4 regions of the Acidovorax sp. GW821-FHT10E04 genome follow, and region 1 is predicted to be linked to each of the others. Evidence: predicted binding sites of a transcription regulator. Region 1 holds the regulator's gene; each other region holds the start of a gene.

Region 1 (4,876 bases):
GCGTGGAAGGCGTGCCTTCCATGGGCGTGGCCGGCAAGTACTACACCGATGGCACCATGGCCGGCAACATGCAGAACGTGCTGCAGGTGGTGGAGCACCTGGCCGCCACGGCGAAAAAGGGGTGACGCCTCCTTGAAGGAAGCGTGGCCCTCGTGAGCCGCCTTCCTGCCCAGGGGAACGCACCCGGCGGCCCGGCAGCGCCGGCTCCACGGGTGCAGGCGGCGGCTTCCAAGCGCCGACGGCCTCGGATGTCCCAAGAAGAAGCCCGCGGATGCGGGCTTTTTTCATGGCGCGCGCCGTGGGGTGGCTACAATGACCTGCAAGATTCGTGCCCTATGAACTACCGCATCCTCCCCCACCTCCTGCTTGTCGCCCTGGCCTGCCATCTGGGCGCGGCGCACGCCGAAAAGGCCGACCGCGCCAAGCCCATGAACATCGAGGCCGACGCCTTGCGACACGATGAGCTCAAGCAGACCAGCGTGTTCTCGGGCCGCGTGGTCATGACCAAGGGCTCCATCGTGCTGCGCGGCGCGCGGCTGGACGTGCGCCAGGACGCCGACGGCTACCAGTACGGCGTGGTCACGGCCGAGGCGGGCAAGCGGGCCTTCTTCCGCCAGAAGCGCGATACCGTGGCGGGGGCGCCGGACGAGTTCATCGAAGGCGAGAGCGAAGTCATCGAGTACGACGGCAAGGCCGACAACGTGCGCTTCATCACCCGCGCCGAACTGCGCCGCTACCGCGGGGCGGTCCTCAGCGACGAGATCACCGGCGCCGTGATCGTCTACAACAACCTCACCGATGTGTTCACCGTGGACGGCAAGCGCACCCCCGCGACCAATGCGGCGGGCGATGCGCCCGCGCCCGGCAGCCGGGTGCGCGCGGTGCTCGCGCCCAAGGACCCGCCCGCCGGTGCCGCCGCGCCGGAGGCCGCGCCCCCGGCATCGGCGCCGGTGCTGCGCCCCAGCAACAGCCTTGGCGGCGGCTCCAAGTGAGCGCGCAGCCCGTCAGCCCCGGTCCTGACACCCAGGCGGGCAGCCGCCTGGAGGTGCAGCACCTGGCCAAGTCGTATGGCAGCCGCAAGGTCGTCAAGGATGTGTCGCTGGTCGTGCAAAAGGGCGAGGTCGTGGGCCTGCTGGGGCCCAACGGCGCGGGCAAGACCACCTCGTTCTACATGATCGTGGGCCTGGTGCGCAGCGACGCGGGCGACATCCGCATCGACGGCCATTCGGTGGCCCACATGCCCATCCACCGCCGCTCGCGGCTGGGGCTGTCCTACCTGCCGCAGGAAGCCTCCATCTTCCGCAAGCTCACGGTCGAAGAGAACGTGCGCGCGGTGCTGGAGCTGCAGCGCGCGGACGACGACGGCAAGCCGCTGTCGCGCGAGGCCATCGAAGAGCGTCTCACGGCCTTGCTGCAGGAGCTGCGCGTGGACCACCTGCGGGCCTCGCCCGCCATGGCCCTGTCGGGCGGCGAGCGCCGCCGCGTCGAGATCGCCCGCGCGCTGGCCACGCAGCCGCGCTTCATCCTGCTGGACGAGCCCTTTGCGGGCATCGACCCCATCGCCGTGATCGAGATACAGCGCATCATCGGTTTTCTCAAGGCGCGCGGCATCGGCGTGCTCATCACCGACCACAACGTGCGCGAGACGCTGGGCATCTGCGACCACGCCTTCATCATCAGCGATGGCCAGGTGCTGGCCCAGGGCACGCCATCCGAGATCGTGGACAACGCCGAAGTGCGCCGGGTGTACCTGGGCGAACATTTCCGCATGTAGACATGGCCTCCACGCTTGTCACTTCGTGTACTGCGCTGCCCCCCGAGGGGGGCTTCGCGCCTTGGGGCGGCCCGGCGGCGCTCAATCAATGAAACCTGGACTCTCGCTGCGCGTCTCGCAGCATCTTGCATTGACCCCCCAACTTCAGCAGTCCATCCGGCTGCTGCAGTTGTCCACGCTGGAACTCTCGCAGGAAGTCGAGCAGATGCTCGACGAAAACCCGTTCCTCGAACGCAACGCCGACGAGGCGCCGCGCGAGGAGTTTGGCCTGGAAGCCGCCGATACGCCGGCCCAGGCCGACGACTACAGCGCGGATGATGCTATTTTTTCAGGAGCTACCAGCGCAAGCAGTACCAGCGCTGAGGCTCAAAATGATGCTGAAACTCCGAGCGCGGGCGCCGACGAGCCCGACTGGAGCGGCGACGGCACGGTGGAGATGGCGCCCAACGACGCCGAGTGGGGCGGCGACGCCCCCGCCCGCAACCGCAACGACGCCGAAGGCGACGAGGCCGACGCCACCGAGCTGGCCCGCACGCACGAATCGCTGACCGCCTTTTTGCACCGACAGGCGCTGGCGCTGCGCCTGTCCGAGATCGACCGCGCCGCGCTGCGCTTCCTGATCGAATCGCTCAACGACGACGGCTACCTGGAGGATCCGCTCGAAGAGCTGGCCATCAGCCTGGCCGGGCCCGACGACCTGGAGCAGATCGAGGAACTGGTGCACCGCTTCACCGTGGCACAGCGGCTGCTGCAGAGCCTGGAGCCCGTGGGCGTGGGCGCGCGCGGCCTGGCCGAGTGCCTGACGCTGCAGCTCAAGGCGCTGGCCGCCGACGAGGACAGCGACATCGACCCCGACACCGTGCAGACCGCGCTGCGCGTGTGCCAGCAGCCGCTGGAGATGCTGGCGCGGCGCGACGTGCGCCGCCTCACGCAGGCCTGCGGCGACAGCGAGGAGCGCACCCGCGCCGCCATGGCGCTGATCGCCCGGCTGGAGCCGCGCCCGGGGCGCCGCTTCGCCGACGTGGAGCGCAACATCATCATCCCCGACGTGATCGTGCGCAAGGCCGGGCGCGCCAATGGCCGCGACGGGCAGCACAACTTCATCGTGCAGCTCAACCCCGACGTGATGCCGCGCCTGCGCGTGCACGACATCTATGCCGGCGCCCTGCGCGGCCACAAGGGCGGCGAGGGCCACCAGGGCATGCAGCAGCGCCTGCAGGAGGCGCGCTGGTTCATCAAGAACATCCAGCAGCGCTTCGACACCATCCTGCGCGTCTCGCGCGCCATCGTGGAGCGGCAGAAGAACTTCTTCACCCACGGCGAACTCGCGATGCGCCCGCTGGTGCTGCGCGACATCGCCGACGAGCTGGGCCTGCACGAGTCCACCATCAGCCGCGTGACCACGGCCAAGTACATGGCCACGCCCATCGGCACCTACGAGCTCAAGTACTTCTTCGGCTCGGGCCTGGGCACCGAGACCGGCGGCAATGCGTCGAGCACCGCCGTGCGTGCCCTCATCAAGCAATTCGTGGCCGCCGAGAGCCCGACCAAGCCGCTGTCCGACAGCCAGATCGCCGAGATGCTCAAGGAGCAGGGCATCGAGTGCGCGCGCCGCACCGTCGCCAAGTACCGCGAGGCGCTCAAGATCGCGCCGGCGAATCTGCGCAAGGCGCTGTAGGCGCCGTGCGGGCGTGTGCACGGCGCATGCGCCTGGTGGCCCGTTTTTCCGCTCCGTTGCTGTCTTTCCCTCTTACTTCGCCACCCCGTCCATGGCCCGCATCGTCTTCGACCTTCCCGCGCACTTCGGTTTCGCCACCGAAATGCAGATCTACATCAGCCACGTCAACCAGGGCGGGCACCTGGACAACGCGCAGCTGCTGAGCCTCGTGTCCGAGGCCCGGGTGCGGTTTTTCCAGTCACTCGGCTACCCCGAGGCCGACGTGGGCGGGCTGTCCATCGTGGTCGGAGACATCGTGGCGCAGTACAAGTCCGAGGGGTTCCACGGCGAGACCATGCGCGTGGAGATGGCGCCTGCGGACTTCAACCGCTATGGGTTCGACCTGGTCTTTTGCATGACCGAGAAGACCTCGGGCCGCGAGGTGGCGCGCGGCAAGATCGGCATCGTTTTCATCGGCAAGGCCGGCCGCAAGGTGGCGCCGATCCCGGACTCCATCCGCCAGTTGCTGCTGGCCCGTGCGGGCACGCCGGATTCACACGCACTTTCCGAGCGCGTATCCTCACCATCGTCATGAATCAACTCCAACTTTTTCTCCCTTGCGCCGCCGGTGTGGAGGGCTTTCTGGCCGACGAGGTGCATGGCATCACCGGCCTCACGGGGCAAGACCTGCTGGTCGGCCGTGGCGGCGTGCTGCTGCGCGCGTCCTGGCGCGAGGCGCTGCTGCTCAACCTGCACAGCCGCCTGGCCCAGCGCGTGCTGGTGCAGCTGGCGCACCGCCCCTACCGCTCTGAAAACGACCTGTATGCCGCCGCCAGCGACGTGGCGTGGGAAATCTGGTTCACCACGCGCCAGACCTTCAAGGTCGAGGTGACGGCCCAGCACAGCCCGCTGCAGAGCCTCAACTTCGCAGGCCTCAAGGTCAAGGACGCCGTGGCCGACCGGTTTCGCGCCAAAAGCGGCGTGCGCCCCGATGTGAACACGCAGTGGCCCGACGTGCGCATCCACCTGCACCTGACCACGGAAGAAGCCACCATCTACATCGACACCTCCGGCGAGCCGCTGTTCAAGCGTGGCTGGCGCGAGGACAAGGGCGATGCCCCGCTGAAGGAAACCCTGGCCGCCGCCATGATCGCCGCCAGCGGCTGGGACCCGCACGGTGACAACCCCCAGCCGCTGTACGACCCCTGCTGCGGCAGCGGCACCATCGCCATCGAGGCCGCGCAGATCGCCTGTCGCATCCCGGCGGGCATGCTGCGCCGCTTTGCGTTCGAGAAACTGCTGCCCTACCAGGCCCATGTCTGGACTGCTATTAAAAATGAAGCTGAAGGCGCAATACAGACAAGCGCTGTGCCCATATTTGGCAGTGATGTGGCCCACCGCATGGTCGATTTTGCCCAGCGCAACGCCGAACGTGCGGGCGTGGC
Region 2 (4,876 bases), on a different contig from region 1:
CAGCTGCCGCTGCGCAGTTCGTACACGCCCACCGCGCCGTAGCGCTGCTCGCCCTTGTCATCCCAGGTCATCGTGCCGATCACGGGCGCGTAGCCGTTGATGCCGTGCATGGCCTTGGTGATGTCCTTGGGGTCCGCGGACTTGGCCTTCTGGATGGCCGCCGAGAGCACGTACATGCTGTCGTAGCTGTAGTGCCCGCCGTACGCGGGCGGCTTCTTGTAGGCATCGATGTACTTTTCCAGGAAGGGCTTGCCCGTGGAAAACTCCTTGGCTTCCAGCACGGGCGAGGTGGCATAGACGCCCTCGACGATGCCGGCCCCCTTGGTCATGTCGGTGGTCTTGATGGTGTCGCCGCCCAGCAGGCTCACCTTGGTGTGCCCCACCTTGCGCAGGGCTTCCAGCAACGCCAGCGCCTGGAAGTCATTGAGGGTGGAGACGATCACCTCCACCTTCGCGGCCTTGAGTTCGCCGGCCAGTTCGTCGAATGCCGTGGTCTTGTCGTCGAACGACTTGCGCACCACCACCTCTTTCTTCTCGGCCTTGAGCTGCGCGGCGGCCCCGTCGGCCAGGCCCTTGCCGTAGGGCGTGCCATCGTCCAGCGCGGCATAGCGCGCGGCGCCCAGCTGGGTGGCGGCAAACGAGCCGATGGCGCGCGCCTGCAGCGTGTCGTTGCCCACCATGCGGAAGGTGGTGGAAAAACCCAGCTGCGTGAACTTGGGGTTGGTGGAGATGGCGATCTGCGCGATGTCCTTGGCCGCGTAGATGGGCGCGGTCTCGATGCTCACGCCCGAATTCAGGTGCCCGATGACGGCCACCACGCCGGCATCCACCAGCTGCTGGGCCACCGTCTTGCCGGTGGCCGCGTCGGCCTTGTCGTCCACCGCCACCACCTCCAGCGTCACCCGCTTGCCGTCCACGGTGTAGCCGCCCTTGTTCAGTTCGGCCACGGCCAGGTTCACGCCATTGAGCAAGTCCTGCCCGAGGGCGCCCAGGGGGCCGCTCAAGGGCTGCGCCACGCCGATCTTGATGGTGTCGGGCACCTTGCCGCACCCGGACAGGAGCAGCAGCGCCATGGACGCGGCGGTGGTCAAGGCCAGCCCGGCGGCGAAACGGCGCCGGTCAATATGCTTGTTCATGCGGAATCCTCATCAATATGTCAATGTGACCAGATGTATATGCGACGACGGAGGAAAGGCGCTATCGGGTATGCCCTGCCAATCGGCAAACTATTAGCAAGTTTCAGACCCTGCAAGGCAAGGCCCTTGCCGGAACCCGGCGCCTGCCCGGGGCGCACCGCTTCGGCGCACCAATTTGTGGCGTAAAAATTGCTTATGCTCCGGGGTATGAACGAGTCTCTGCGCATCGTGGTGGTGGCCCCGGACCTGGCCATTGCCGACCCCGACGACGAACACGCCGTGCTGCAGGCGGAGCGTTCGCGGGCGCTGCGCATCGGGCTGCTGGAGAACAATTTCAACCTGATCGCCACGCTGCCCGCGGATGTGTTCCTGAGCGAGCGGATCGCCCAGTTGCAGCCCGACCTGATCATCGTGGACGCCGAGAGCGAGGCCCGCGACGCGCTGGAACACGTGGTGGTGGCCACGCGCGACGAACGCCGCCCCATCGTGATGTTCACCAACGACGAGGACACCTCGCACGTCAAGGACGCGGTGGCCGCGGGCGTGTCGGCCTACATCGTGGCCGGCCTCGCGCCCCAGCGCATCCGCCCCATCCTGGACGTGGCGATGGCGCGCTTCCAGCACGAGCAGGCGCTGCGCGCCGAGCTCGCCGATGCCAAGACCGAGCTCAAGGACCGCAAGACCATCGACCGCGCCAAGGGCCTGCTCATGCAGCGCCAGGGCCTGACCGAGCAGGCCGCGTACGAGAAACTGCGCAAGACCGCCATGGACAAGGGCCTCAAGCTCGTGGATGTGGCCCAGCGCATGCTCGACGTGATGGACCTGCTCGGGTAAGCAGGTGACACCCTCCTGAGGCGCTGCGCGCATCGGTGCAGCCGCCAGAGGCCGCCCGCTCCTGGGGACGTCCAGACTGCGCAGGCAGTCTTGGAGCCGCGGCCCTTGGCCCCTCCTCTCGAATCGCTGCCCGGCTCGGGAAAGGGGACGATCCCCTCGCTGCGCAGCGGTCCTTGCCCGGCATCCCCGGCCTGGGCCACGCCCAGGTCCACCGGCTTCTCCCGGATGGTGCGCCGCACAAAGGCAGTGCGGCATTCACCGCGCGCACAACCTCCGCGCGTTTGCAGGTCAAAAAGGCCCCCAGCGCTTGATCCATTTGCGCAAGCAGCTATTAATTCAATAGCAAACCATGCGCCGAACTGATGCGGAGCCCGTGCGGCAAGGCCTGGCACGCCACTTGCATTAACCCCTGCGAGACCAATGGCGGTCTCACCCCCACACAGCACGGGCCCAAAGGCGGGCCGGTGCTGGGCGAGCCCTTCATCGGGTATCGCCATGGACAGAGGCGTCCCTCACCGACCGGTGCTGCATGTATGCAGGCTGCTCGGGAGGACGCCTTTTTTGTTTTCAACGCTATGAGGAAGTGCCCCATGACCGATCTGCTCAAAACCAGCCTCAACCGCCGCACCGTGCTGCAGGCCGCCACCGTGGGCGCCGTCGGCGTCAGCCCCGCGCTGCGTGCGCTGGTGCACGCCCAGGGCTCGGACGCGCCGGAGAAGAAGGAAGTCAAGATCGGCTTCATCCCGCTGACCGACTGCGCCAGCGTGGTGATGGCCTCGGTGCTCGGCATCGACAAGAAGTACGGCGTGACCATCATCCCCACCAAGGAAGCCTCCTGGGCCGGTGTGCGCGACAAGCTGGTCAACGGCGAACTCGACTTCGCCCACGTGCTGTACGGCCTGGTCTACGGCGTGCACCTGGGCCTGGCCGGGCCCAAGAAGGACATGGCCGTGCTGATGAACCTGAACCACAACGGGCAGGCCATCACGCTGTCCAAGAAGCTCGCCGACAAGGGCGCCGTCAATGGCGCGGGCCTGGCCAAGCTGATGGCCAGCGAGAAGCGCGAGTACACCTTCGCGCAGACCTTCCCCACCGGCACGCACGCCATGTGGCTGTACTACTGGCTGGCGGCCAACGGCATCAACCCGATGAAGGATGCCAAGGTCATCACCGTGCCCCCGCCACAGATGGTGGCCAACATGCGCGTGGGCAACATGGACGGCTTCTGCGTGGGCGAGCCCTGGAACCACCGCGCCATCATGGACGGCATCGGCGTGACGGCCACGACCACGCAGGACATCTGGAAGGACCACCCCGAGAAGGTGCTGGGCACCACGTCCGAATTCGTGCAGAAGTACCCCAACACGGCCCGTGCCGTGACGGCCGCCATCCTGGAGGCCAGCAAGTGGATCGACGAAGGCCTGGCCAACAAGAACAAGATGGCCGAGACCATTGCCGGCAAGGCCTACGTGAACACGGGCGTCGATGCCATCAACCAGCGCATCCTGGGCCGCTACCAGGACGGCATGGGCAAGACCTGGGACGACCCCAACCACATGAAGTTCTTCAACGAGGGCACGGTGAACTTCCCCTACCTCACGGACGGCATGTGGTTCCTCACGCAGCACAAGCGCTGGGGCCTGGTCAAGGACCACCCCGACTACCTGAACGTGGCCAAGGCCGTGAACCGCATCGACGTCTACAAGCAGGCGGCAGCCGCTTCCAAGACGCCGCTGCCCAAGAGCGAAATGCGTACGAGCAAGTTCATGGACGGCGTGGTGTGGGACGGCAAGGACCCCGCCAAGTACGCCGACAGCTTCAAGATCAAGGCGTAAGCGCCCTGCCCCGTCCACCCTGTACAGGAGAACACCATGGTCAGTGCCGTCTTTCACTCCCCGCTGGATGCAGCCCCCGTGGTTGCACAGAACGCTATGAATAATGTAGCTAGCAGCGCTTCCCCCGCAAGCGCCAGAAGCCAAAAACAGTCAAAAACGGCAATGGCGGCAAGCCCTGCGCCCACGGCATCTGCAGCCCCCGCCGGTCGCGACTGGGCGGCGCTGTCGCGCGGCTTCTGGATGGCGGTGCTGCCGCCGCTGTGTGGCCTGGGCTTGCTGGTGGGTCTGTGGGCCGTGGTGTCAGCCACCACGGGCAACAGCATTCCCGGCCCGGTGGAAACCTGGAAGCAGGCGCTGGAAATCTTCAGCAACCCGTTCTACCGCAACGGTCCCAACGACCAGGGCGTGGGCTGGAACGTGCTGATGTCGCTCGAACGCGTGGCCGTGGGCTTTGGCATGGCGGCGCTGGTGGGCATTCCGGCGGGCTTCGTGATCGGGCGCTTCAACTTCCTGTCGCGCATGTTCAACCCGCTCATCAGCCTGCTGCGCCCGGTGTCTCCATTGGCCTGGCTGCCGATCGGCCTCCTGGTGTTCAAGGGTGCCAACCCGGCCGCCATCTGGACGATCTTCATCTGCTCCATCTGGCCCATGATCATCAACACCGCCGTGGGCGTGCAGCGTGTGCCGCAGGACTACATGAACGTGGCCCGCGTGCTCAACCTGTCGGAGTGGAAGATCGCCACCAAGATCCTGTTCCCCGCCGTGCTGCCCTACATGCTGACCGGCGTGCGCCTGGCCGTGGGCACCGCGTGGCTCGTGATCGTGGCGGCCGAGATGCTGACTGGCGGCGTGGGCATCGGGTTCTGGGTGTGGGACGAGTGGAACAACCTCAACGTCAAGAACATCATCATCGCGATCTTCGTGATCGGCATCGTCGGGCTGGTGCTGGAGTTCGCGCTCATCAAGCTGGCCACTGCGTTCACCTTCGAAGAGGTCAAAACCTGACCCACCCCTGAGCCGCGCCTGCGGCGCGTCATCCCCTCAGGTGCCCCCCCAGTGGCCCGGCCAAGC
Region 3 (4,876 bases), on a different contig from region 1:
ATGAAGGCCAGGGCGGCAAAGCCGTTGGCTTCCAGGGCGGAGCCGGCGTTGAAGCCGAACCAGCCCACCCACAGCAGCGAGGCACCGACCATGGTCAGCGTCAGGCTGTGGGGCGCCATGGCTTCCTTGCCGTAGCCGATGCGCTTGCCCACCATGAACGCGCCCACCAGGCCCGCCACGGCGGCGTTGATGTGCACCACGGTACCGCCGGCGAAGTCCAGCGCGCCCCACTGCCAGATCTGGCCGGCCTTGCCGGTCATGGCGTCGGCCACTTCCTTGGAGGCGTATGCGTCAGGGCCCATCCAGAACCACACCATGTGGGCGATCGGCAGGTAGCTGAAGGTGAACCACAGCACCATGAACATCATGACGGCGCTGAACTTGATGCGCTCTGCGAACGCACCGACGATCAGGGCGCAGGTGATGCCGGCGAACGTGGCCTGGAAGGCGGCGAACACCACTTCCGGAATCACGACACCCTTGCTGAAGGTGGCGGCGTTGGCGAACGTGCCGGCGGCGTTGTCCCAGATGCCCTTCATGAACAGCCGGTCGAAGCCGCCGATGAAGGCGCCGCCCTCGGTGAAGGCCAGGCTGTAGCCGTAGATGAACCACAGCACCACGATCAGCGAGAACGTGACCATCACCTGCATCAGCACGGACAGCATGTTCTTGCTGCGCACCAGGCCGCCGTAGAACAGCGCCAGGCCGGGCAGGACCATCAGGATCACGAGGATGGTGGAGGTCATCATCCAGGCGGTGTCGCCCTTGTTGGGGACCGGAGCGGGGGCTTCGGCGGCGGCGGCCGGTGCAGCGGCTGCAGCGGCGGTCGCGGGAGCAGGGGCAGCCGCAGGGGCTTCAGCGGCGGGAGCGGCCGCCGCAGCGGGCGCGGCGGCGGCCGGCTCGGAGGCGGCGGGCGCCTGGGCCAGGGACAGGTTGCCCATGGTCAGCAGGCCCAGCCCCAGAATGAAGGAAGCAAGCAGTTTTTTCATGGCGTTTCTCTTCTTGGGTGTGATGCGGCCGGGCCCTTACAGGGCTTCCTTGCCGGTTTCGCCAGTGCGGATGCGCACCACCTGCTCCAGGTGGGTCACGAAGATCTTGCCGTCGCCGATCTTGCCGGTGCGCGCGGCGCTTTCGATGGACTCGATCACGCGGTCCACGAGGTCATCCGCCACGGCGGCTTCGATCTTGACCTTGGGCAGGAAGTCGACCACGTACTCCGCGCCGCGGTACAGCTCGGTGTGGCCCTTCTGGCGGCCGAAGCCCTTGACCTCGGTCACCGTGATGCCTTGCACGCCGATGTCCGAGAGTGCTTCACGCACCTCGTCGAGCTTGAAGGGCTTGATGATGGCTGTCACCATTTTCATTTTGGTTCCTCCGACGATGGGCGCACCCGGCGCCCATCGAGACTTGCTTACAGGGTTTTGGTGAGCGTGACGATCACGCGCGACTTGTTGACGTGGCCGAAGAAGGCCTTCTTGTTGGCGCCCACCACGGCGGCGCCCAGCGACAGGCCGCTGCCGAAGTCATACGCGCCGCCCACGCTGTAGTCCATGTAGTTGGGCACGCCCAGGTCCTTGATGTCGCTGGCGAAGCGGGTGAAGCCCACCGAGGCCTTCAGGGTGACGCTGGGAGCCACTTCCTGGGCGAACGCCAGGTTCAGGTAGCCGGTGTTGCGGCCCTTCAGGCCCGAGCCGGACTTGGCGCCGGCCCAGCCGAAGTAGTCCTTGGAGATGGTGTGCGAATACTTGGCGGTGAAGGGGCCCATGGTGGCCGCGCCATACAGCTCGGTGGTGTTGCCGTTGGCATTGCCGGGGTAGATGTAGGTCAGCGCGCCCAGATCCAGGTCGGCGCCGCCGGCCTTGAACTTGTAGCCGCCGTACAGGTCGGCTTCGAGCGAGTTGTTGGCCAGCCAGTCCACGCTGGAATTCCAGTTACCCACGTACCAGCCGGATTCGCCGAAGGCATAGTCAAAACCGCCTTGCAGCGCGGGCTTGAGGGCCTTGGCCTTGGAGGCGTCCTGGTCCTGGCCACGGAACTTGTAGTTGGTGGTCAGGCTGACGTTGCCGGTGAGCTGGGCGCTGGCCAGCAGGGGAAGGGATGCTGCAAGGGCAACGCCCAGGGTCTTGATGATGGCGCGGGTCATGTTTCCTCCGGTTGGACAAAGTAGGGACGAGCGCTTTAAGCACGGACCGTGCCACGCGGCGCAATACATCCGCGCGCGCCGTTGCTTCGCGTTACAACGATCCCCGGTACAGTGAGCATCAGCACCGTGCCACGGCCATACGCACGCTATTGGTGCATGGCGCCAAGGGCCCGCGCGGGAACGCCATAAAACGCACCCATCTGGGGAGGAATCGCTTCATGAGTCTTGCTTTGGTGCAAAGCCGCGCCCTTCTGGGGCTGCAGGCGCCGTCCGTCACTGTCGAAGTGCACCTGGCCAACGGCCTGCCCAGCTTCACCCTGGTGGGCCTTGCCGAAGTGGAAGTGAAGGAAGCGCGCGAGCGCGTGCGGTCGGCACTGCAGAACGCGGGGCTGGAGTTCCCCCACAACAAGCGGATCACCGTCAACCTCGCCCCCGCCGACCTGCCCAAGGTGACATCTGGACCGCAATTTACGAAGTTGCCGTTAAATGCGAATTGGGATGATTATTTGCGAGGTTTTACTGTGAGAAAATTTCAGACCCTATGCCGCTAACACCGTGTTCGCGCGGGGAAGCGCATAGATGCCTTGGAAAAAAAGTACAGCTTTCCACTTCCCCTCCCCCCTGGTCGTTGGCGAGTCATTTGGTTCGGTAACCTCGCACAGCTACCCCAAGCAGCCAGCGCGCTGGGTATTCACACCTTCTTCGTGTTGGCCGGAGTACCCAAGGATGAACGACGTACTGCGCACGTCTTAGTTTCCCTGGCTCACATGCCGCTTCTGCACATTGGCGCAGAGATCGACAGCACTGATGGAACGATCTGGGCAGCGCAACCCTCGGCCTCATTAAGACTGCGCACACTGGCACTCGATCTGAGGCTAAGTAACACTGAGCTGACCACGCGTTCGTCTCTTGAGTTGCGGACGCTTACAGCGCCTCTTGTGAAAACTCCGGAATACGACTCGCACCTCATCAGAGTGATGGGGACCTCGCACGCCCCCGAAGTTTTCATACCATGCTCGACGTTGTTTTTGTTCTTTTGGGCAGTGTCATCTGCTCTGATAGACGCTGTGACAACGGAAAAGTTAATGCGCCCAGAGCGCTATTTGTACAACCCCAAAAACACAGATCTAGGATCCCACCCGGTGCGCTTGGAGATTCGGCGCCAATGGAGCGATGATGAAGGTCCCTATCTACTGGCTCTACTCAAGGAGCCAGATGCGCTTAAGGCCGGGGAACGGGTGTTCAAGCGCATAGCCGGCGCTCGAATGCGTGACCCGACCGGTTCGTACCCCCTTGAGGTATGGCCCCCATTCGCCAGGCCACTCTCCGTTACGGGCCTCGTTTTACAGCTCGAGAACGCCCTACTACTTACTCACATCACGTCCTCAGACTTGGCACCGCATTGGTCTGTTTTGGACCTCTATCGGGAGGGCGGGCGTCACCTGCACACCGCCCCACCGTTAACTGAATACCCTGAAAGCCCGCACGAAGCGCCCGGCGAACCGCCTTCGCCCCGTGGCTTCAACATCGGTCCAGCAGCCGACAACAATGAGATCCTTGAGTCACCTAGCGGCTATGGCAACGCTGCAGCAGACCTGCCCGCGATCGCAGCGCTGAAAGACCGATTCCCTGATCTGGCTCGTTCAACTGTAAACAGGCCTTTCCAAAGCGATCTTGTAGAACAGCGACCGAAGAAACGCCGCCATCTCACTCCTGGCCCATGGAGCGGAATTGATGGCAGGCAGCTTCCTGGGAAACGTACCATCAAAGGAAAATTGGTAGGCGAGAAAGCTACAGAGACAACTGAAGAGCCTGCAGAGGAGTACAGAGAAATCAATGCTCCGTTCGACGATCAGTTAGCAAAATTCGCGGACCTGCTTGCACGTCCAGTTGACACGTTGAGTGTCAACGGGAAAGAACTCAACGTTCGGTGGGACTTCTGGAATCCCTACGGCGGCATTGGTGGCGCAAGTGCGGTCACTTTTTTCGAGCTTCCGACGACGATTGACGACGAGGTTCTCACTTGGCTCTACAGAGACCCAAACTGCCGGCGGACAAAACGCGGTTTATGCGTCCGTGTCACTACTGAAGATAGTTCCGGCTATCGACAAACCCGCTTCATCCTTGACCTTGAACGTCGCATCCCCAGCCCCCGGGAGGGTACCCAAAACGCTGGACTGATAAAGAGCGGACTCATGGTGGTTTGGTTCGATGAAGAATCAAGCGCTCTCGATACTTGCATCAATCTGAGCATTGTTCTGGCAGATGCCGCCAGAGCCAGAAGCCCCGCCCTACGCAAGCGACCATTTGAAGGCGTGAAAGTAGCAACTATTCGGCATAGCAATACAGTTCAGCAGATTCTTTCAAGCGCGCTTTTGGTTGCTGACCAATGCGATCGTGCCAAACAGAGACGCCACAAGGCAGTCGCGCTAACCCTGCGCGAGTGAGCACAAAAATCCGAGCTTGGAGGCGCGTGAGAACGTCGCAATTCGCATGCTTGGAACTCGATGATTCTCCCGTGCCGTACTAGCCGACTCGACCGCTATCGCTTGATCCGTGCGTCATGGTTGCCCGACGCAGTAGAACTTGATCGAGACTTGAGCATCAAGTGATTGCACCGCCTCACGACACAACCTGGAGAAGGCGCTGCGCCGTGCGCAAGGGACCGATAGGTACAAGCCGTTTGGACAAATGAAGTTAAGCGAGTCACGGGTCACCGACATTTGAACTCAC
Region 4 (4,876 bases), on a different contig from region 1:
TGAGCCCGCGCTTTCACCGACTGCACCACAGCATTGGGATCGGCCATGAAACCATCAAGCCGCTGCCGGGTGAGGGGGCGAGCGCGGGGCGCGCAAGGTATCGCACCGTCCTGGGCGGCCACAACTTCGGAGTGCTGCTGCCCTGGTGGGACATTCTGATGCGCACCGCCAATTTCGAGCTGCGCTTCGATCCGACGGGCGTGCGCGACCAGGTGGAAGCGGGGCCGACCGGGCAGGTACGGGACTACGGAAAGGGTTTCTGGTCGCAGCAATGGCGTGGCTTGCTGCGGCTGCTCGGCAAGGCTTGAAAGCCCCTGCGGACGGCCAAGACGGTATGCTTGCCGGCATGGGACTTCTGTTTGATTCTTTCTGGCGCGCTGCTGCCTACTGCCTGCGCCCGCGTGTGATTGCCCTGTCCGTGCTGCCGCTCGTGCTAATGGTGGCGCTGGCGCTGGGCTTGGGGTACTTCTACTGGGACGGCGCCGTGCGGGGAATGCGCGCACTGCTGGACGCATCCGCCCTCCTGGCCAGCTTCTGGAGCTGGCTGCAGGGCTGGGGGTTGGGAGATGTCACTTCGGTGGTGGCGCCACTGATGGTGATCCTGGCGGTGGCTCCCGCGCTGGTGGTGGTTTCCCTGCTGGTGGTGGCGGTGCTCATGACGCCTGCACTGGTGGCGCTGGTGGCCGACCGGCGCTTTCCGGCCCTGGAGCGCAAGAAGGGCGGCTCCTTCATCGCCAGCGTGGTGTGGTCGGTCAGTTCCACGTTGCTGGCATTGATCGCCCTGGTGGTGTCGGTGCCCCTGTGGCTGGTGCCGCCGCTGGTGCTCATCCTGCCGCCCTTGATCTGGGGGTGGCTTACTTACCGGGTGATGGCTTTCGATGCCTTGGCCGACCATGCCAGCAAGGAGGAGCGGCAGGCTATTTTTCGCCGCCACCGCAGCAGCCTGCTGGGCATTGGCATCCTGACGGGCTACCTCGGCGCTGCGCCCAGCATCGTATGGGCCTCGGGGGTGGTGTTTGCAGCGGCCTTTTTCATCCTGGTGCCGTTGGCGATCTGGATCTACACCCTCGTTTTCGCATTTTCATCGCTGTGGTTCGCGCACTACTGCCTGGCCGCGTTGGCACGCCTGCGGCAAGAGGCTGCGGGGCCGGTGGCCGCTGAGGCGCCCCCGATCCTTGCGCCGGCGAAGGAGCTGGCGCGCGGACCGGACGCCAGTGCCGAGCCGCCTCCTGCTGCTGCAGCCCCGGCGGCACTCGCAGCGCCTCCGACGCCATCTCCCACCCACGGAACCCCTTCCCCATGACTCCCTCTTTCGGCCTGATCATCGTGGGCGATGAAATCCTGTCGGGCAAGCGCGCGGACAAGCACATGCCCAAAGTCATCGAACTGCTCTCGGCTCGCGGCCTGTCGCTGTCGTATGCGGACTACGTCGGGGACAGCCCGGACCGCATCACCGCGACACTGCGGCGGGCCTTTGCCTCGGGCGATGTGGTCTTCTCCTGCGGAGGCATCGGTGCGACGCCCGATGACCACACCCGCCAATGCGCGGCAAGCGCCCTGGGCCGTGAGCTGGCTCTGCATGCCGAGGCCGAGGCGTTGATCCGCGAACGCATGCAGGACGTTGCGCGGGAGCAAGGTGTGCCATACGAAGCCGAGCGGCCGGACAATGTGCACCGGCTCAACATGGGCGTCTTTCCCGCAGGCGCCCGCATCATCCCCAATCCCTACAACAAGATTCCCGGCTTCAGCTGCGAGGGCGTTGGCGGCGGTGCCGTCCATTTCGTGCCCGGATTCCCGGTCATGGCCTGGCCCATGATCGAATGGGTGTTCGACCACCACTATGCAGACCTGTTCAACCGTGCTCCCCAGGTCGAGCAGTCGGTGGTGGTCTATGGCGCCATGGAGGCAGCATTGACACCTCTCATGGAGCGCATAGAAAAATCGCACCCCGAGATCCGGGTGTTCAGCTTACCCAGCGTGGATCATCCACAATACGGGCGGCACATCGAACTGGGCGTCAAAGGTCCTGCTCCCTTGGTCCCGGCCGCCTGGCAGGATCTCAAGACGGGATTGCACAGTTTTGGTGCGGAGTGTGGCCCTGAATTGGTGCGCAATTTGTGATGCTTGGTGTTGATCGTTGTTGTGCACCTTATTGGTGCAATCTCGCAAATGTCCTATCGGCCTGCAGTCCGTAGTGCTCCTTCATAGTGCGGCGGCTGCACCCAGCTGGCACGCAAACTGCTTTTATTTCCACAAATTCTTTTTTCAACAAGCGCTTTACCCAGGAGAACCTGATGGCCAAGACCGTTGCAGACGTGATGAAGATGGTGAAGGAGAACGAAGTCAAGTTCGTTGACTTCCGTTTTACCGATACCCGGGGCAAGGAACAGCACGTGACCGTGCCGGTGTCCCACTTCGATGAAGACAAGTTCACGTCCGGCCACGCATTCGACGGTTCGTCCGTGGCTGGCTGGAAGGGCATTGAAGCCTCGGACATGCAGCTCATGCCCGACCCCAGCACCGCCAACATCGACCCCTTCTTCGAAGAAACCACGCTGTTCCTGCAGTGCGACGTGATCGAACCCGGTGACGGCAAGGCCTACGACCGCGACCCACGCTCCATCGCCAAGCGCGCTGAAGCCTACCTGAAGGCCTCCGGCCTGGGCGACACGGCCTTCTTCGGCCCCGAGCCAGAATTCTTCATCTTCGACGGCGTGCGCTGGTCCAACGAACCCGGCAAGGTCATGTTCGAGATCGAAGAGTACGAAGCCCCCTGGAACTCGGGCGCCAAGCTCGAAGGCGGCAACCGCGGCCACCGTCCCACCGTCAAGGGCGGCTACTTCCCCGTGCCTCCTGTCGACAGCACGCAGGACATGCGCGCCGAAATGTCCTTGATCCTCGAATCCCTGGGCATCCCGGTCGAAGTGTTCCACCACGAAGTGGCGGGCGCTGGCCAGAACGAAATCGGCACGCGCTTCAGCACGCTGGTCGAGCGCGCTGACTGGACCCAGGTCCTGAAGTACGTGGTCTGGAACGTGGCCAACGCCTACGGCAAGACGGCTACCTTCATGCCCAAGCCCTACGCTGGCGACAACGGCTCCGGCATGCACGTGCACCAGTCCATCTGGAAGGACGGCAAGAACCTGTTCGCGGGCGACGGCTATGCCGGCCTGTCGGACTTCGCGCTGTACTACATCGGCGGCATCATCAAGCACGCACGTGCCCTGAACGCCATCACCAACCCCGGCACGAACTCGTACAAGCGCCTGGTGCCCGGCTTCGAGGCCCCTGTGAAGCTGGCCTACTCGGCCCGCAACCGCTCGGCCTCGATCCGCATTCCTTACGTCGCCAACCCCAAGGGCCGCCGCATCGAAGCGCGCTTCCCCGATCCATCGGCCAACCCTTACCTGGCCTTCTCGGCCCTGATGATGGCCGGCCTGGACGGCGTGGAAAACAAGATCCATCCGGGCGAAGCCGCCACGAAGGACCTGTACCATCTGCCACCCGAAGAAGACAAGCTGGTGCCCACCGTTTGCCACAGCCTGGACCAGGCCCTGGAGTATCTGGACAAGGACCGTGGTTTCCTTACCAAGGGCGGCGTCTTTACCGACTCCATGCTCGACGCGTACATCGAGCTCAAGATGGGCGAAGTCACGCGTTTCCGCATGGCGCCTCACCCTGTCGAGTACGACATGTACTACTCGCTGTAATCGCCTCCCTGCAGGCTGTTGCGCACCAAAAAGGCGGCCTTGGCCGCCTTTTTTCATGGGGCCGGGGAGGCTGGTGAAACCAATCCCGGGGCCGTTGCATCCATGTACAAAGCCCTGCGAGGGCCTGCTGGTGTTGGATTGGCGATGCATGGTGATTGGTGGATACTCCCCTGACCCCTGCATGGCAGTGCGAGGAAACCGAATGAAGAAAACGCTCATCACCCTGTTACTCATCGCCGCGACGGCACCGGCCGCGTGGGCGCAAGACCGCATCTACCGCTGTGGCAACGAATACACCAACAACGCCGCCCAGGCCAAGGAGCGGGGATGCAAGCTGGTGGAAGGCGGCAATGTCACCGTCGTGCAGGGCACCCGGCCGGCGTCGGCGGCCCCGGCGCCCTCGGGCGGCGGCACGCCTGCGGCAACGGCGGCACCTTCGAATGCACCCCGGGCCAACAGCAACGACCAGAAAGCGCGCGATGCCGATGCGCGGGCCATTCTCGAATCCGAACTGCGCAAGGCCGAGGCCCGCCATGCCGAGCTGGTGAAGGAATACAACGGCGGCGCGCCAGAGCGCAATGCCCTCGATTTGCGCAACCCCCAGCGCTACATGGAACGCACGGCGGAGCTCAAGGCCAACGTGGCCCGCAGCGAAAGCGACATTGCCGGCATCAAGCGCGAGATCGCACGCCTGCCGCCCGCCAACTAAGTCACCTTCCTTTTTTCTTGCATGGCACGCGTGTGAGCTCTTCGCCCTTTCCCGACACCCCAGCCACCGACACAGGGCGATTCCATTCGCTGGACCTGATGTCCACCCTGGTGGCCGTGCTGCGCGCCGATGGCGCCGTGCAATTTGCCAATGCGGCACTGGAAAACACGCTCGGCCTGTCGCGCCGCACCCTGGAAGGCGTGGACTTCTCCACCTTTTTCACCGACCCCGCGTTGCTGCAGACCGCGCTGGCAGGTGCCCGGGGCAAGGACTTTGCCGCCTTGCGGTATGAGGCGAGCCTCAAGCGCCTGCACCAGGACCCGGTGCCCGTGCATGTGAACGTTGCCGACGCCGAGCAGGTGGGCGAGATCCTCGTCGAGCTGTGGCCGCTGGAGCAGCAGGCGCGGCAGGACCGCGAGGAGCGCCTGCTCGACCAGGCCCAGGCCAACAAGGAGCT

Evidence for each region. The regulator sigma-54, encoded in region 1, starts transcription at its own class of promoters, with help from an activator protein. The targets are predictions, from matches to a motif close to TGGCANGNAANCTGCTTT.
Region 2: a site for sigma-54 is predicted at 2,357-2,374, ahead of AC07OC_RS05150 (CmpA/NrtA family ABC transporter substrate-binding protein). Genes of this name have one in related genera too.
Region 3: a site for sigma-54 is predicted at 2,180-2,197, ahead of AC07OC_RS12955 (TorF family putative porin). Genes of this name have one in related genera too.
Region 4: a site for sigma-54 is predicted at 2,228-2,245, ahead of glnA (type I glutamate--ammonia ligase). Genes of this name have one in related genera too.

Annotation. Positions count from the first base shown of each region.
Region 1 covers NZ_JBWKMT010000008.1:30,284-35,159, forward strand. The annotation lists gene AC07OC_RS22760 (thiol:disulfide interchange protein DsbA/DsbL) at 1-125, shown strand, start outside; gene lptA (lipopolysaccharide transport periplasmic protein LptA) at 336-992, shown strand; gene lptB (LPS export ABC transporter ATP-binding protein) at 989-1,774, shown strand; gene AC07OC_RS22775 (RNA polymerase factor sigma-54) at 1,863-3,452, shown strand; gene AC07OC_RS22780 (acyl-CoA thioesterase) at 3,544-4,026, shown strand; gene AC07OC_RS22785 (THUMP domain-containing class I SAM-dependent RNA methyltransferase) at 4,023-4,876, shown strand, end outside.
Region 2 covers NZ_JBWKMT010000002.1:62,712-67,587, reverse strand. The annotation lists gene AC07OC_RS05160 (branched-chain amino acid ABC transporter substrate-binding protein) at 1-1,136, opposite strand, end outside; gene AC07OC_RS05155 (ANTAR domain-containing response regulator) at 1,344-1,970, shown strand; gene AC07OC_RS05150 (CmpA/NrtA family ABC transporter substrate-binding protein) at 2,561-3,805, shown strand; gene ntrB (nitrate ABC transporter permease) at 3,842-4,810, shown strand.
Region 3 covers NZ_JBWKMT010000003.1:776,251-781,126, reverse strand. The annotation lists gene amt (ammonium transporter) at 1-989, opposite strand, end outside; gene glnK (P-II family nitrogen regulator) at 1,026-1,364, opposite strand; gene AC07OC_RS12955 (TorF family putative porin) at 1,412-2,143, opposite strand; partial or broken gene AC07OC_RS12950 (magnesium chelatase domain-containing protein) at 2,362-2,592, shown strand; gene AC07OC_RS12945 (hypothetical protein) at 2,911-4,590, shown strand.
Region 4 covers NZ_JBWKMT010000001.1:3,802-8,677, forward strand. The annotation lists gene AC07OC_RS00020 (sterol desaturase family protein) at 1-308, shown strand, start outside; gene AC07OC_RS00025 (EI24 domain-containing protein) at 347-1,303, shown strand; gene AC07OC_RS00030 (competence/damage-inducible protein A) at 1,300-2,121, shown strand; gene glnA (type I glutamate--ammonia ligase) at 2,295-3,710, shown strand; gene AC07OC_RS00040 (hypothetical protein) at 3,913-4,419, shown strand; gene glnL (nitrogen regulation protein NR(II)) at 4,518-4,876, shown strand, end outside.